2 regions of the Fictibacillus nanhaiensis genome follow, and region 2 is predicted to be linked to the other one. Evidence: riboswitches for the same ligand, from Rfam matches in the RefSeq annotation. Region 2 holds a riboswitch; the other holds the start of a gene.

Region 1 (8,210 bases), 2.3 Mb from region 2:
AGACGAGATCTTCATGAAGTGTTTCTGCGTATGCAAGAGGTCCTCCTGGATGCTCACTCAGCTCGATTGCTCGTAAAGCCAACGAACGAACGCCTTCTATCTGTATTGATATATCGAACAAAAGCTCTTTCGTCCAAGGAAGATCGTCAATGGTTGCAGCTTGGACCTGATACGTTTCTGCCATCTGATCTAGCCAGCCGTTCGGATCAGGATGACTTCGAGAAAAATCATAGAGAGATAAGATGAGTTTTTGAAGTTCCATATCATTTCGGTCAGAACTATAAGCATCGACCACTTGGTAAAAAATATGGTCTTCTCCCTTGCTGTACTCTTCTTCAAATAAATCTTCTATCACTTCTTGGCGAATAAGTTCTGCTTCAGTTTCTTCTGCCACACGAAATCCTGGATCGAGGTCCGTTTCAAAATAATGTTTACGAAGCACCTCTATACAAAAAGAATGAAGAGTAGAGATCGATGCTTTGTTTAACAAGTTAAGCTGTCTTCTTAAGTGAAGAGATGAAGGATTTAAAGACAGCTCTTTTTCAATCGCTTCTCCTATCCTTTTTCTCATTTCAGCAGCTGCAGCATTTGTGAATGTAACGATAAGCAAACGGTCTACATCCGCAATCTTTTCACGAATCATCGTGATGATCCGCTCGACAAGGACAGCTGTTTTACCTGATCCAGCTGCTGCAGCAACGAGAACATTTTCTCCTCTGGCCTGAATAGCTTGCCACTGCTCGTCTGTCCATGTTGCACCTTCTGGTTTTGGGATTAAAGTCTTCAATTGACCTTTCCTCCTTCCTCATGCATTTTCTCTAGAATAACATCATCTTTCTCAGAACGAAGTTGACGGTATTGGTTCTCTTCAAGGGTTTGATCAAACTGACAAACAGGTTTATACGAACAGAACGTACATGGTGTTTTTTTCTTCATCTCATATGGAGAGATATCGATCACTCCGTTTGTAATTCCTTCTCCACTCCTTACAGCCATCTTTCGAACATGATTACGCATCGTGTTAAACTGCTCACTTGAGGCGATTGAGGAATGTGACTTATGAAATCCTTTTTGAGTTAGAGCGACAGGAATGATAGAAGAACGCTTTTCCATGGTACTATCCATAAGTTGAACGGCTTCTTCTTCTGCAAGAACTAAACCTTTCATCTTAAATTTCTTTAACACTTCTTTTTCGATTTCTTCCACACTAAGCAGTTTCTTTTGATTTAAAAGCGGGTTGTGAACATGAAAGTACAGAACCCCTGCCGGAACGGACTCTTCACCTAACCAGCTTTGTGAATGTGTGACCGCAACATCTAGATAGGTCAGCATCTGCAGAGCAATGCCGTGATATAACTCTGCCAAGTTGAGTCCAGTTGAGCTGGATTTATAGTCAATCACGCGCATGAGAAGTCCTTTTGAACTTTTGGCTGTATCCACACGATCGATACGTCCGATGACTTCCATCGTCGTGCCGTTCGGTAATGTATAGGTTAATGGTGGCAATGTTGCACCAGAAGCAAATGCTAATTCAAGACCTGCAGGTGAGAACCCGCTTGCCTTTGCGTGCTGACTTAATATGTGTGAAGCCTTTCCAACTACTTCTTTTAACTTCTTCTTAATATAAAGATGTCTGTTGGAACTTAACAGAATTTCATGCTGAAGCTGTGGTGCCAAAAGTTCAACAATATCTCCTGCTAAACGATAACAATCTCCCTTAGAAAGATCACTCCAGGCCACGCTTCTTTGTTGTAATGAATCATTCATCTGTTTTAACGCAGCATGAAAAAGTTGTCCGATATCAGGAGCTTCTAGCTTGTACGTTTGTCGTTCTTTTAGCTTAAGCCCGTAGGACATGAACTGAGAGAATGGACATGACTGAAAAAGCTCCATCCTCGAGATGCTCGTTAAGATCTTATCGCCATAAAGTTCTTTGGATACAGATGAGCTGAGTGGTGCTTCTCGATTGTAATAAAAAAGAGAAGAAAGAGCTCGCTTTGCATAGAGATCATACTCGTTGTCTTCAATCATCCAATTGTATACATCCCACCAGATAGAGGAGATCGGATATCCCTTTTTCCATTCGCGGAGCTGAGCACTTAAAAAAGAGATACTTTTTATCGGATGCTGTACAAAATCCTTATCATTTTGTGAAGCGGGTTCGTTTTGATAAAGCTCTTCCTTCAAATCAGGGAAAAGGTCATGCAATCTCTGTATGACCATGGAAGGCTGCAACGTTTTTCCTTCCTCATCTGCTAGTGCATACGAAACAAACAAATGGTCACTTCCATTCGTTAGTGCGAGATAGATCATAAACTGTTCATCTAGCAGCTTTCTGCGAGCAGTCGGTGCTAGCACTACACCGTTTCTTTCAAGAGCTTCCCTTTCATCTTCTGAAAGTAATCCATCGTCTTTTGGTTTTAACGGAATAATTCCATCGTTTACACCGAGAACAAAATTTACCTTTACGTCCGTGAAACGAGACCTTTCCATCGTTCCTACTAACACTTGATCGAGAGAAGGAGGAACAAGAGCGAACTTAAGACTTTCAAGCCCTGTTTCAAGCATTTGCATCCACGTTTCTTTTGAAAGTTCTTCCTCACCAGTCAACTCTACCATTTCATCTAAAAGCCCTAACACCGCATTCCAAACTTGTCCATGTTCAGATGCTGCTCGTAGTTTCCCTGCGGATTCGGCATGAATTCTTAAGCGTTCAAGTTTCATCGGCACATTGAGGTCTTCAAGAAACTGATAAAGACTTTTACAATATTGAATGATGCTTTTACTGTTTGATAGGTTTTTAGAAAGACGACTCAATGGGGATACAATGATATCTCGCATATCGTTTATCAATTGTTCCTTTTCATCATCACGGGTTGTCTTTCCAAAATCTTCTGATTCGAACCCTCTAAACCTTTTATATTTCCAAGGTTTAGGATCTGTCCACCTGTTTCCTTGAATACCGAGTGCTAACACATAATTTTCGAGTTCATCCATACAACGTCTCATCTCAGAAGTTGTTTTTCTTATCTCGTCAAGCGGATAGAGCATATCTGTTTTAACCGCTCGAAAAACAGATTCATAGCGCCAATTCTTTAAGACAATATCTAATGATGAACGTATGAGCTCGATCAAAGGATGGTGAAGCATAGATTTTTTTTGATCCAGAAAAACAGGTATCTCATAATCTGTAAACACCGTTTCGATCAGTGTTTGATAACTACCCGAATTACGTACGGTGACAGCGATATCGCGATATCGATATCCTTTGTCACGAACGAGTTCTGTGATTTTCCTTGCTGCTCCCTCAACTTCAGAACGAATATTAACTGCAGCCGCTACTCCAACACCTTCATGATTGTGAGAAGGTATAGCAGGTCTTTGATCATACTGTTCTTCGATGTGAGCGATAGCACTTGAATGAAACTTTGGCTTCTCATGAAGATAGATCGGCTCCTCAACGAACACACCGAGTTCTTTCGCCAGTGTTGTTAGTGACTTTATCGTTTTTTTAGTCATATTAAACAAATCTAATTCATGAGGTTCTGAGCCTGAATTAAAGAATTCATCTGTCGTAAGTGCAATGGTTACTTTTTTGGCATGTGCCATTAATCCAGCCGCAACTTCTAGTTCTTGAGGAGTAAAAGAATGAAATCCATCTATGTAAATTTCACTTTCCTTGATGCTCTCTGATAAAGGAATCTTTGCTTGGAGCAGACGTAAGTAATCTTCTGAATCAATATACTTTCCAATTAGTGCTTCGTCTAAGGCACTTGAAAGGACACTCAGATCTGATAGTTTGTCCTTAAGCACTTTTTTGTTATTTTCTTTTTGTCCAAGAGAAAGCAGTGTTTCGGCATTCCACGAAAGGTCGTCTGCAGAAACACAATACCGTTTAAGTTCTGTAGTCATTAACTCGAGCAGCTCGTAAAAACCGCTTTGTTCTGAAGCTTTTCGGAAGATTTTAAGGTCCTCTTTTTTATGCTCAACAATTTTTCGCAGCATCATTCTTATTCCGGTAGAACTGATGTGCATTCTTGTCAGACCACCAGTCTCACCAAGAATACGCCAAGCAAGCCTTGAGAAACTAAACACTTGTGCACGCATCATTCCGGAAAGACCAGGTGTTGAAGCTAGCTTATACTCCGATTGAAAAGTCATCTGATCGGGTACAAGATAGATGATCGGATTGCCTGAAGGACATTCTGTAAGTTCTTTTTGAATCTCCTTAAATACAGAGTGGGACTTTCCGCTGCCGGATCGTCCCAAAATAAATTGCAAACTCATTTTTTGTTCATCCCCTGTTCCGCACTTGAATTCTAACTCTATTATCTCATAATCTATTAGGACATCAAAGGCTCCTCCCCTGAAAAACAAGCACTTCTCCCTGGTAGTTATAGGATAGATATTGAAAACGGAGCATTCTCGAATAAAAGTTACACCTTACCTACATGATAGATACCATATAGAAAAGAAAAAGGAAAACCGCTACATCGTTAGCTGATTTTCCTGTTCTCTGACGATATCCAGTTCACATGCATTTCTTCCTGCTGCTTTTGCTTCATATAATAATACATCAGCTCTTTGGATAATCTGTGAAGGCTTTTCACCTTCTACATAACTCGCAATCCCGTAGCTAAGTGTGACAGGTAACGCTCCATCACTTGACATATAAGGATAGGTCTCTAAATGTTTATTGATTTTTTCGATCGTATTTTTTACTTCTGTACGGCATGTCGTATGGAGAATCCAGGCAAACTCTTCTCCTCCATATCGATAACTTTCTCCTTCTTTTAGAGAGATAAAACGTTTAAACGTAGCTCCAACAAGCTTAAGCACTTCATCACCTATCAGATGACCGTGAAGATCGTTGAACTTTTTAAATCGATCAATATCACATAACACAAGTGTAAAAGGCTTACCTTGTTTTGTTTTTTCTAAGACGTCTTCTTGAAATTTCCGGTGATTCAATAAACCCGTCAAATAGTCTTGTTCAGATTGAAGCTGATACATATTCTTCTCAAAATAATATTGTCGTTCTTTAGAAGCGATCACTCCTCCATAAAAAGCGATCAACCATAAGAAGATGCTTTTCATGAAAAATTCAAAAGAAGAAAGAGTGTTCATGTACCCACTATCTCTTATGAAAAAGTAAGTAAGGATGATAAAACTCGCTGTTCCTACTATAAGGGCGCCTCTTAACCTCCAATATAGAGCGGCATGAATAACGATTAAATATCCTACAGAAACAAACGGGCTGTCAGCTCCGCCAGTTAGCTGCATCAACCACGCATAAGCGAGGCAATCAAAAATAATTCCACCTCTAGTAAAAACGCGGTAATACAGTGACGTTTCAGGCATTCGATGTAAAACAATTTGCGTGGAGGTCATATATACGATCCCTATTAGGAAGAGGATCGGAAATGTATCTGTTTCGAATTTAAGCACGCTCGAAATAGGTGGATAATAAAAAACAGGTAAACAAAGTACTAAAAAGAACCACCGTAATAAAGAAGATATCGTTTCAGAACGGTGCTCAGTAATCGTAAATGAATCTTTCATGCGAGTCATCTTCCTTTGCATAATACGATCTGTGAAACACAGAAAGGCCCTTGTTTCATATTGTTCAAATGAATGATTTATTCTCACTTCTTGATCTTTTATTGGTATACATTCGCTCATCTACAAGTTGAAGGTAATAATCTATGTTCTCACATGCATCTGCAAGTAATTCTATTGTGCCATATGCTAATGAAATGGATTCATTCCATACGATGAGCTGACTCTCTAACTTTTCAATTAGGATGTATGCTTCATCTTCTGTTATCCCTGGCAAAAGAAAAACAAATTCATCTCCTCCAAATCTAAATCCAGAGAACAATTTTAACCGTTTAGAAAGTTCTGCAATCTGCTGAAGGATTTCATCACCCGCGTGGTGTCCTAGCTCGTCATTAATCAATTTAAAGTTATTGATATCAAACATGACAAGTGTAAGAGGAAGTTTTAAGCTGTGCGCTTTTTTGAGTTCTTTTTCTAAGCAATCATAAAAGTATCTGCGATTATACAGATTCGTTAGTGGATCCCGAATGCTAATCTCCTTAAGATCTTTGAATTGTTGAGAGGAGAAACCACTTAAGAAGCCGGTTACAGCTCGGTGAGATATTCGGTTCCAACGATCTAACATAAACAACTGTATCACTAACGGTTCATTTTTTGTTGCTTTTTTTACTTCAAGTAAAACAGATTCACTGATACTCGTTGTAAAACATGCTAATGCTTGATGAGGAATTCGTTGATGTCTTAAAAAATGAATGCCTGATCGAAACGCTTTTTGTTCTCCTTGCTTTAAAAAAGACTCAAATCGTTCTTCTTCTAGAAACACAGCATGCACGATTGCCCGTAAAAATTTCTCTAATATCTTTTCGTATTGCTCAACAAACCCGTTTAGAAACGTATGAAAGTCTTCATTTTTTCGTAGATGCTCTTTGTGTGTATGTATCATAGCAGGAATAGACTTCATAAATTCTGGCAACAAGTTTTTTTTGAGTGCGCGTAAGTCTAGTTGGAAGTTTTCCATTCTACAACCCCTCAAATTCCTCAAAAATTACATACAAAAAGCCATCACCTAATAAAGGGAATGGCTTCTATTGATGTTCGAGACACTATACTCTCTATGACTGCTTCATTACTAACGTGTGATCAATCCTCTTTCACACAATCGAAAAAGCTTCATAGAAACGGTTGTGTCTAAACAAGAGTCCGTTTCCCTTTGGCAACCGGCTACCATTGCATGTTCAACATACTTTAGGCCCATAGCTTTGCGTCCCAGCTTTTCAACTGGTTTGCCCTTAATAACAAAGGTTTCTATTGATTTATAGTTATTATATCCTACTTAGGTAGTTTGTGCCAATCATTTTAATGAGTCATTAGACCTATTATTTACTACCTTTTTTTTTGGATATTTTTAACTTCCTATAGTACCTATACCCTATCCTTACTCCGTTCAAAACAAAATAAGGTATCTTAATCGGAAAATGAAAGAGAGTTTTTTTGTAAATGGTGAAATAAGCCTTTCGAAGATCTTTCCATTTTCTGCACGTTTCGTATCGACTAAAATCAGAAACGTCCACAATAATTCCTCTATTATTAGATATCATCACATTTTTCCCATGCACATCATTCGGAAACAACCCTTTGTCTCTCGCATGCCTGACTGCTTCATCAATATCGTAGATTACACTCTCATGGATTTTTACCCCTTTATGCACACAGTCAAATAGAGTCATGCCTTCAATGCGTTTTAAGATTAAAAAACGCTGTTCCGAATGATAGCAAACAGAAAATCCTGGATGTTTGCCTAATCGATCATATACTTTCTTTTCTTCTACTAGACCATGCTCATCCCTGCCGTAGATCTTTACTACATATTCAGGATGATCAGGATGTGAAAAAACGGCTGCATAGTTTCCACAGCCGAGCATCTTCCAAGGATGTGGGGTATTCACAGGGCAAACCGGATCAAAAGGGCTACGACTTTCAATCAAGATCTCATCGTTCAATTGTCTGGCTAGCCGGATAAAGTGTTCCATAACGTTCCTCAATTCAATTTCTAATCCTTATCATCAACTTATGATTCTGCTATACGTTCATTGTATACAGTTGTTATAAAAAATGAAACTTGAACGCTTTATCCATTATTCAAGGTTTACTTTTAGATAAGAAAGCATAAGTGTCTCGGCTTTATTCTTCAGATGAATGTTTGGAAATCTCATAATTTCACGATAACCTCTAATAAAGATCTCATATTCAGTAACATCATCTTCACGTTGTGCATCCATCACTTTAATTCTTCGTTTTCTTAATTCGATTCTAACATCATATAGATCTTTGCTGATTTGATTCATAATTTGTTCTACTAGCGCTCTGTATGGCTGTTTCAATTTAAAAGGAGAGCCGTTAATAATCTGCAGATCACGATTAAACACAGTAAGTAAAATCGGATACATCACAAATTTTTCAATAAGCGAACGCTCTTCTTCGCTTCCATATTGCACGACAAACCCTCCAATCTTATGAAGACAAACGTGAATGAACAGATAATATATTTCTTATGTGAAAACTTCGAATCTGTTTTCTTGTTGAACAATATCCTTTGATGATATGACCGTCAAATGAGTATGGAATGACAATACGGTGCGAGATGTCACCTT
Region 2 (8,210 bases):
GGCCTAGGCGGACGTCCTATTAAAGAATACACATACATACTTGGATTTCCAGCATGGTTTTTTTATAGCTGTATGATGGGATTTGTTGTTTTCACCATTTTAGTTTGGATCATGGTGAAGTTTTTCTTCAAAGAGGTTCCGTTTGACCTTGATGAAACGAACGAGGATGGGGAGGGAGATGTCCGATGAATTGGGATGTGATTCTTCCTTTAGCTTTCTTTTTGATCTCCGTTTTTTTAGTAGGTATCTATACATCTCGGCACATTAAAAGCGGACCGTCGTTTTTACAAGATTACTTTTTAGCAGGCAGAGAACTCGGAGGTTTTGTGCTTGCGATGACAATGGTCGCAACATACGGAAGTGCGTCGAGTTTTATTGGTGGACCTGGTGCAGCCTATCAATTAGGTCTAGGTTGGGTGCTGCTCGCAATGGCGCAACTCGTTACTGGGTATTTCACACTTGCGGTACTTGGTAAAAAGTTTGCAATCGTTGCAAGAAAGATCAACGCCGTTACATTGATTGATTTTCTAAAAGCACGTTATGAGAGCAAGTGGGTCGTTATTCTATCAGCACTGAGTATTGTTGTTTTCCTATTCTCTGCAATGGCCGCTCAATGGGTGGGCGGTGGACGGTTGATCGAATCGTTTACCGGTGTTTCCTACACAACAGCACTTTTCATTTTCTCTGGCTCTGTGCTCGTGTACGTGATTGCAGGCGGTTTCCGAGCCGTTGTAATTACTGATGCGATACAAGGAGTTGTAATGGTAATCGGAACAGTCATCATATTGGCCGGTACGATTCTCGCGGGCGGTGGAATTGAAAACATCATGGGTGAATTAAGAGCGGAGAATCCGAACTTAATCACGCCTTATGGCTCGGATCAATCGCTAACACCTCTTTACGTATCATCGTTTTGGATATTAGTTGGTGTTGGAGTTGTAGGCTTGCCGCAAATTTCGGTAAGAGCGATGAGCTATCGAAATGCAAAGGCGATGCATCGAGCGATGATCATCGGAACGTTCGTTGTAGGTTTCATCATGCTGGGTATGCATCTAGCGGGTGTGTTCGGAAGAGTGGTGCTACCGGGAATAGAAGTCCCGGATAAAGTCATGCCGCTTTTAGCACTCGAAGTGTTGCCAGGGTGGTTAGCCGGTATCGTGTTGGCAGCGCCTTTAGCTGCTGTCATGTCAACGGTAGATTCGGTGCTCTTACTCGTAAGTTCTGCGATCATAAAAGATGTGTACATCAACTACATTAAACCAGATGCCGAGGAGCAATTTGTAAAAAAGTTGAGCTTTGGGATAACAGCGGTTGTCGGACTGAGCGTATTCGCTATGGCGATCAACCCGCCTGACTTACTTATTTGGCTGAATCTGTTCGCGTTCGGAGGATTAGAAGCAGCGTTCATATGGCCAATTGTGTTAGGGCTATATTGGAAAAGAGGAAACGCGAACGGAGCGATCGCCTCTTTAATCGTAGGGGTAGGATCTTATATGTTCTTGCATCTTAATTACCCTAATCTTTGGGGCATGCACACGGTAGTGCTTCCGATCGTGCTTTCCTTGATTGCTTACATTGTGGGGAGTTTCACAAAGGGTGTCAGACCCCATACAAATACATTCTAGAAGCCAATGTCCACGCACAGTGGACATTGGCTTCTTTCATTTATTTCTTTCATTCCATGTTTCTTTCCGCTACATCCTCATTACCTTTCTACAATAAAATACTGAAAAAACAATTTATAGTAATATCTTACTAATTACCCATTTACAGTGAATGTGACCGGTGTTAATTTTATATCAGAATATAATTAGATAAGTGTGGGGCTGTGAAGGTTATTCTGTATGTGGGCGCTTGGAATAACTGAAGCTAGTAGCGCAACCGACCGCTTTCTTTATTTGTTCTCTAGATAAAGGAAGGGGTATTTAACATGGAAATTTCACGTAAAGAAAAATTCAGCACGAAGAAAAAGACAGCTAAGAAATGGCCGAAAATTGTTTTAGCGACAACGTTTGCACTTGGTGTAGGTACGACATCTGCGTATGCGGCAAATCCGAATCTTGCAAACGACTTATATAATAAGATTATGGAATTTACGTATCAATTTGAGATCGAGAGTGAGTTAAACAAAGAGAAGAATGACTTGCTCAAAAATGTGAACGTAGCAGTAAAAGGAATCGTTGCGGATGCCAAGAAAGATTTGGATTCTAACAAAGAAAAGATCATTCAAGACAAGAAAAAAGAACTTGAAAATCACTATAAACAAGAATTAGCAGAGATTACGAAAAGAAAGAACGAAGCCGTTAATAAAAAAACAGAGAACATGAACACTGATGCAACACGTTCTTCTGAGCAAAAAAAGGCCGACATCTCTTCAGCCATTCAAAAAGAAATACAAGAGTCTGACATAAACAAAAAATAATAACTTTTACAAAGAGCGGAATCTTCATTCTCCGCTCTTTTCCTTTTTCTGATATCCTAGAATATAGAAAATCTATGAACGGAGATAACACTATGAAAAAACTATTCTTAACGCTCGGGATCCTCTTTGCTGTATATGCAACGGCCATGCTTATCCAAACGACTAACATGGATATGGGACTTGCGGTTTTTTTCTTGTTAGGTGCTCTTTTTCTTGTCCTTTTTTTCCGCTACAACTCAGCTATGAAACTATTTAACACGTACAAAAAAACGACGCTGACCGTATTAATCGTAACCATCCTTTTTGCAGCAACGCTAGAAACTCTTATTCTTACATCTGCTAACACAGACCCTGAGAAGGTTTCTTCCAAGATAGATTCGATCCTCGTACTTGGTGGAGGAACGAAGAATAATCGTCCGGGTGCCGTTCTAAAAGGTCGGCTAGATCAAGCGCTCACCTATGCAAAAAAACATCCAGATGTTACGTTCATTGTCAGCGGTGGTCTTGGATTTGGTAAAACGACGAGTGAAGGATCTATAATGAAAAACTATCTCGTCGAAAATGGGATTGAAGCAGATTCCATTCAGATTGAGGAAAAAGCAACGAGTACATACGAAAATCTTTTATATACCAAAAAGATGATTCAACCAGACGACCAGCTGCTCATTGTAACGAGTGATTTCCACCTTTTTCGAACAAAGATGATCGCTAAGCGGGTTGGTATTGAAGCAGAAGGGCTTGGCTCGCCGTTGAGAATTTCTTCTGTTCCACAAGCTCACGTTAGAGAATATATGGCGATCATTAAAAGTTATTTTACTGACAGATAGAGGAGGGCGGCTTTCATGAACAAAAATAAGTATCATTGTTGTGCGACGTGTATCAATTTCAAGCCTGAAAAAACGAATCAAGGGATGCGCTATCACTGCGTGCGTCTTGGATATGAGACGAAACCAGACTATCAGTTTAATTGTTGGGAGCCGAAACCACATGTGGTGGAGCTCATGAATAAGGAAAAATAATTTTTGGAACAAATTAACACAAATACCTTGCATTACAAGTTAGTGACACATATACTAATGGTATATCTTGTTATGCAAGACATTCTTTTTTATCTATAACCCTTGTAATACAAGATAGTGAAAATGAGGTGTAGCCACATGTCGAACACTCAGATGTTAAAAGGAATTCTCGACGGCTGTCTTTTAGCCATCATCAATGAAGGTGAAGTTTATGGCTATGAGTTAGCCGAAAAGCTGGAATCATACGGCTTTCAACAGACGAGTGAAGGAACGATCTATCCTTTGCTCATACGCATGCAAAAAGAGAAGCTCGTTACCACGACGTTGAAGAAATCAACGGCGGGACCAAGACGGAAATATTATTCGCTTACCCCTAAAGGTGAGGAAGAACTTCAAGCATTTATTGAAAGATGGAATCAACTAAGTCATTCGGTCGAGCACATTTTACAAAAGAGAGGAAGCGGAGAATGAATGCGCAAAAACATACGTTAACAGCTGAAAGTCAGGATTTCTTAGATAATCTTAGACTCTATTTATTTTCGAGTGGAAAAAAAGACGAAGAGGTAAAAGAGATCGTAGAAGAGTTGGAAGATCATCTGATCGAAGCGGAAAAGCGCGGAAAATCTGTCTCTCACATCATCGGCCATTCGCCAAAAGCATATATGGAGCAGCTTTCAAGTGAAATGTCATTTGATTTTAAATGGCTTTCTTACTTGCCGATCATCGTTCTCGGTGTTTTCGCCTATGTTTTGCTAGGCGATTCGATAAGAGGAGGCGTTCAGTACACGTTGCTTCAAGTGATCGGTTATCCGGCGGTTTGTATCATCCTTGTACTTTTCTATTTAAGAATGTTCAAATTCTTAGCGAGCACGAAACTTTCAAAAACAAAAACGATCATCACCACATTGATCTTAGGAATTTTACCGATTTTGTTCTTTTTAGGTCTTATGTTTGCAAACGATATGTATAAAACTTCCGTTGTTATAAAGCTTGGAGCGACAGGAAACATTATCGCGGCGCTCCTTGCTATCGCCATCTTTATAGGAATCGCTTTATGGAGTAAAACCTGGTTCACAATCGTCATTCCAGCCATGATTTTTCTACCAGAATTTTTAATCAGTCTCACTTCATTTGACAAAGAAACGAAAGCCATTTTAACAATAAGTGCATTGTTTGTAACGCTGATTATCTATAACGTGTATACGTTTAAAAAAGCGAAAAAAGAGAACCGAATCTAAATGATCGGTTCTTTCTTCTGAGTAAAATATGGTTACCAAACAACGTACTTGCACTGAAAAAGCTTACAATGTTACATTGTGTAAGGCTTTACACAGCAAATAAGTGGAAATACTGTTGATAGATAAGGTGATTGATTTTTAGTAAAAGATCACTGATAGAGAAAGGAAATTTGATATGAATCTCCAACTTCCGATTGAAATAAAAGAAAAGCTGCAGCAAGATGCAGCTAAACGATTAGAAAATCTACCAAATGAATATAAAGAATTAATTGGGGAGCAGGGATATACAGCGCCTGACGCAGCATTGATTGAGGATGCGGTAATCGCACTTGCTCTCGGAAAAAATGTATTGTTGAAAGGACCGACGGGTTCAGGAAAGACAAAGCTTGCAGAGCTTCTTTCAAACGTGTTCGGACAACCTTTGCATCAAGTCAACGCCTCGGTCGATCTTGATGCTGAAGCGCTTCTTGGTCATAAGACGTTAAGTTATAGCGAGGGTAAACAAGAGATCGAGTTCATTCCTGGGCCAGTTACAAGAGCTGCGGCAAACGGCCATTTTCTCTATATCGATGAGATCAACATCGCAAAACCAGAAACACTGCCGATTCTTAACGGAATGCTTGATTATCGCCGTACGATCGCCAACCCGTTCACAGGTGAAGTGGTAAAAGCACAGCCTGGTTTCAATGTTATAGCAGCGATCAACGAAGGGTACATCGGGACGGTACCTTTAAACGAGGCGTTAAAGAACCGTTTTGTTGTTATTGAAGTGCCTTACATCCAAGGTGATACGTTAAAAGAAATGCTCAAAAATCAATCTCAGCAAAAAGACGAAGAGGTACTATCCAAGTTTGTTCAGCTGTCGTCTGATCTGATCGGTCAAGCGAAAGCGGGTCATCTGTCTGAAGATGCAGCATCCATCCGTGCGTTGCTAGATGCGGCAGATCTCTCCGTTTACCTGCCGGCGAAGCGTGCCATTCAGCGCGCCATCGCAGATAAGCTTGAAGATGCGCGCGAACGCGCCCTCGTTGCCAACGTAGCCGCAACCCTGTTCGCGTAAGCTGGGAAATGGGGTCAGACCCCACACAATTTATTTCCCACGACGATTTTGGAGGTTTTCCCTAGATGAAATTCCTAGTATTTGCGGATACGAAGATCGATTCTTTTGTTCACATGCAACTGATCGATCTTTCCCGCTCACTCTCAAAAGTGGATAAAATGGACGTTTCGTTCTCGTACCATTCGTACCTCGAGCGAAGCAGCGGTATCACTCACGTTAGCCAGTTCTGGAACCCATACCCGCGCGATATTCAGCTGGAAGGCTGGAAATCGGATGTTTATTTGCGCAGCTATGGAACTCAGTTTCACACGGAAGACCACGTAATCTGGGACACTTTGAAGCAGCTAAAACCCCATCCTCACCGAGAATTTCTTAAACAAGTCCTTCTTTTTGCAGAAGACTATCGGTTAGAGCAGATCTGTGTGAACGACCGACCCGGGATGAAGCATGCTTTTAAGCTTCGAAAAGAAACGTTCCAGGTACACTACAACCGTGAGTACCGAAAACATATTCAACAAAAGCGTACGCTCGATGCGCTTTTTTGCCATATCATCCTTTTAGCGAACAAACGGTTTGTTGCCGTGCCACAAGAAACGCAGAAACTCTACCAAGAATTGCGTTCATATTTAACAAAACTTACAACAGCTAAATCGACTGAAGATATTGCAGCAGTCATTACCGAAATGGCTGCTATCACTCAAAAGCATACAAACTTAAACGATATGAAAACCGCATACCGCAGTTTCAGCGATCAGTCGCAGCAAGCGGATAAAACAGGCGATACCGATCAAAACTTTGACGACCTCACTCGTAACAACGAAACAAAAACGAACAAAACGATTACGAAAGATGAAGATTCAGATAAGGACAAAGACGATAAAGAAAAAGAGTCTCATTCCTCTTGGCATGATGAAACCTCTGATCCGCAGGATTCATTCTTACAGATGGACCTCGATCAAGGGACAAATACGGATCTGTTAGGAGAAGGTGCGAGGGAAGCGGAGGGCGGTGACGCGGTGTTCGGTTCGGTTCAAACGAGCGCTAAACGTACAGAAAACAACGACTTTAACACCCAAAACGAACATGAAGCCGAAACCGATAAGAACCAAAATGGTTCAGATTCTGCAAACCACTTCCCATACGGAGAGGTGAACAAGAATGTAACCGAGCATTTTGTTCCAGCGAAACCGGCAACACCCGACGAAATCGCGCAATACGACGAATACAATCAAGAGATCGCGCCATTCGTTTCACAGCTGAAACAAAACTTTTTAAAAACGATGGAGCACAAACGAACAGCACCAAGAGAAGATCTGCACTTTGGAAGGCTCGGGAAGAAGCTTACGAGACTTGTAACCGATAAGAACCCAAGACTTTTCCGGAAAAAACAAGAATCTCAACAAGAACTCGACACGACGTTCACGCTACTCGTTGATTGTTCAGCGTCCATGTTCAACAAGATGGAAGAGACGCAAAAAGGGATCGTGCTGTTTCATGAAACGTTAAAAGCTCTTCGGATTCCACATTCTGTCGTTGGGTTTTGGGAAGATGCAGCAGATGCTTCAACTAACGATCAGCCGAACTATTTTCATGAAGTGATCTCCTATCGCAACTCCCTGCATCAATCAGGAGCATCGATCATACAGCTCGAACCGCAAGAAGATAACCGTGATGGGTATTCGATCAGACGTATGGGTGAAGAGCTTGCAAAGCGACCAGAGCAGCAAAAGATTCTGCTCGTTTTCTCAGACGGAGAACCTGCGGCTTTTGATTATGAATCGCATGGAGTACTCGATACACACGAAGCGGTTACCCGAACACGAAAGCTTGGGATCGAAACGATCGGTATGTTCATTGCGAACGGAGAGATCACAGAGGAAGAAGAGAAGTTAATGCAAAACATCTATGGACCGCAAAACGTAGTCGTGCCAAGCGCTTCAGAGCTTGTGGACTATTTGATGCCTGTTCTGCGAAAACTGCTATTTAAATCCCTATAAAACGCCAAAACGCCTGGGGCAGCTAACCCCAAGGCGTTTTTTTTATGTATGTATCAATACTCCAACAGCTTCAGCCAAGCAAAGATTACTCCGACAAACCCCGTGTAGCTAAAGATCCGAACAGACCATTCTGGCAGTGCGTTTCGAAGCAGACTTGCGCACATACCAACCACAATAATAGCTGCGAGTAGGATATAAATGGATATAATATCGAACGGAATCCGAAAAGACAGCCAGTTTTCCATTGCTAAACCTCCCCTAATAGTAATAATATCGGTCAAAATGCATGGACTTTAAGAAATATGTTGTAGTAAATCTCAGTGGCACCAAAATTAGAATGAGCTATAAAAAAGGACAACGGGAACCCGAACTAGGGCAAACGCATATGGTATTGTAGAACCGGGTGTAAGGAGTGAATGGTTTGAACCAGCGTGTAGTAGATGTTGTTTTAGCAGAGGCACAAGCAGAATATTT

The links. Region 2 has a riboswitch for cyclic di-GMP ahead of ACFS5O_RS05485 (hypothetical protein). Riboswitches for the same ligand answer to the same signal wherever they lie in the genome.
Region 1: another riboswitch for cyclic di-GMP. It lies ahead of ACFS5O_RS17020 (GGDEF domain-containing protein); the one in region 2 lies ahead of ACFS5O_RS05485 (hypothetical protein).

What each region holds. Positions count from the first base shown of each region.
Region 1 is NZ_JBHUPF010000006.1:2,616,281-2,624,490, forward strand. It holds gene addA (helicase-exonuclease AddAB subunit AddA) at 1-787, opposite strand, end outside; gene addB (helicase-exonuclease AddAB subunit AddB) at 784-4,287, opposite strand; gene ACFS5O_RS17015 (GGDEF domain-containing protein) at 4,489-5,562, opposite strand; gene ACFS5O_RS17020 (GGDEF domain-containing protein) at 5,627-6,577, opposite strand; cyclic di-GMP riboswitch class I at 6,769-6,857, opposite strand; gene ACFS5O_RS17025 (serine/threonine protein kinase) at 6,936-7,589, opposite strand; gene ACFS5O_RS17030 (YhjD family protein) at 7,695-8,054, opposite strand; gene ACFS5O_RS17035 (hypothetical protein) at 8,071-8,210, opposite strand, start outside.
Region 2 is NZ_JBHUPF010000006.1:345,774-353,983, forward strand. It holds gene ACFS5O_RS05475 (YhdT family protein) at 1-189, shown strand, start outside; gene panF (sodium/pantothenate symporter) at 186-1,625, shown strand; cyclic di-GMP riboswitch class II at 1,814-1,896, shown strand; gene ACFS5O_RS05485 (hypothetical protein) at 1,931-2,422, shown strand; gene ACFS5O_RS05490 (YdcF family protein) at 2,515-3,249, shown strand; gene ACFS5O_RS05495 (hypothetical protein) at 3,265-3,441, shown strand; gene ACFS5O_RS05500 (PadR family transcriptional regulator) at 3,580-3,912, shown strand; gene ACFS5O_RS05505 (HAAS domain-containing protein) at 3,909-4,679, shown strand; gene ACFS5O_RS05510 (ATP-binding protein) at 4,855-5,739, shown strand; gene ACFS5O_RS05515 (vWA domain-containing protein) at 5,805-7,736, shown strand; gene ACFS5O_RS05520 (hypothetical protein) at 7,790-7,981, opposite strand; gene ACFS5O_RS05525 (hypothetical protein) at 8,158-8,210, shown strand, end outside.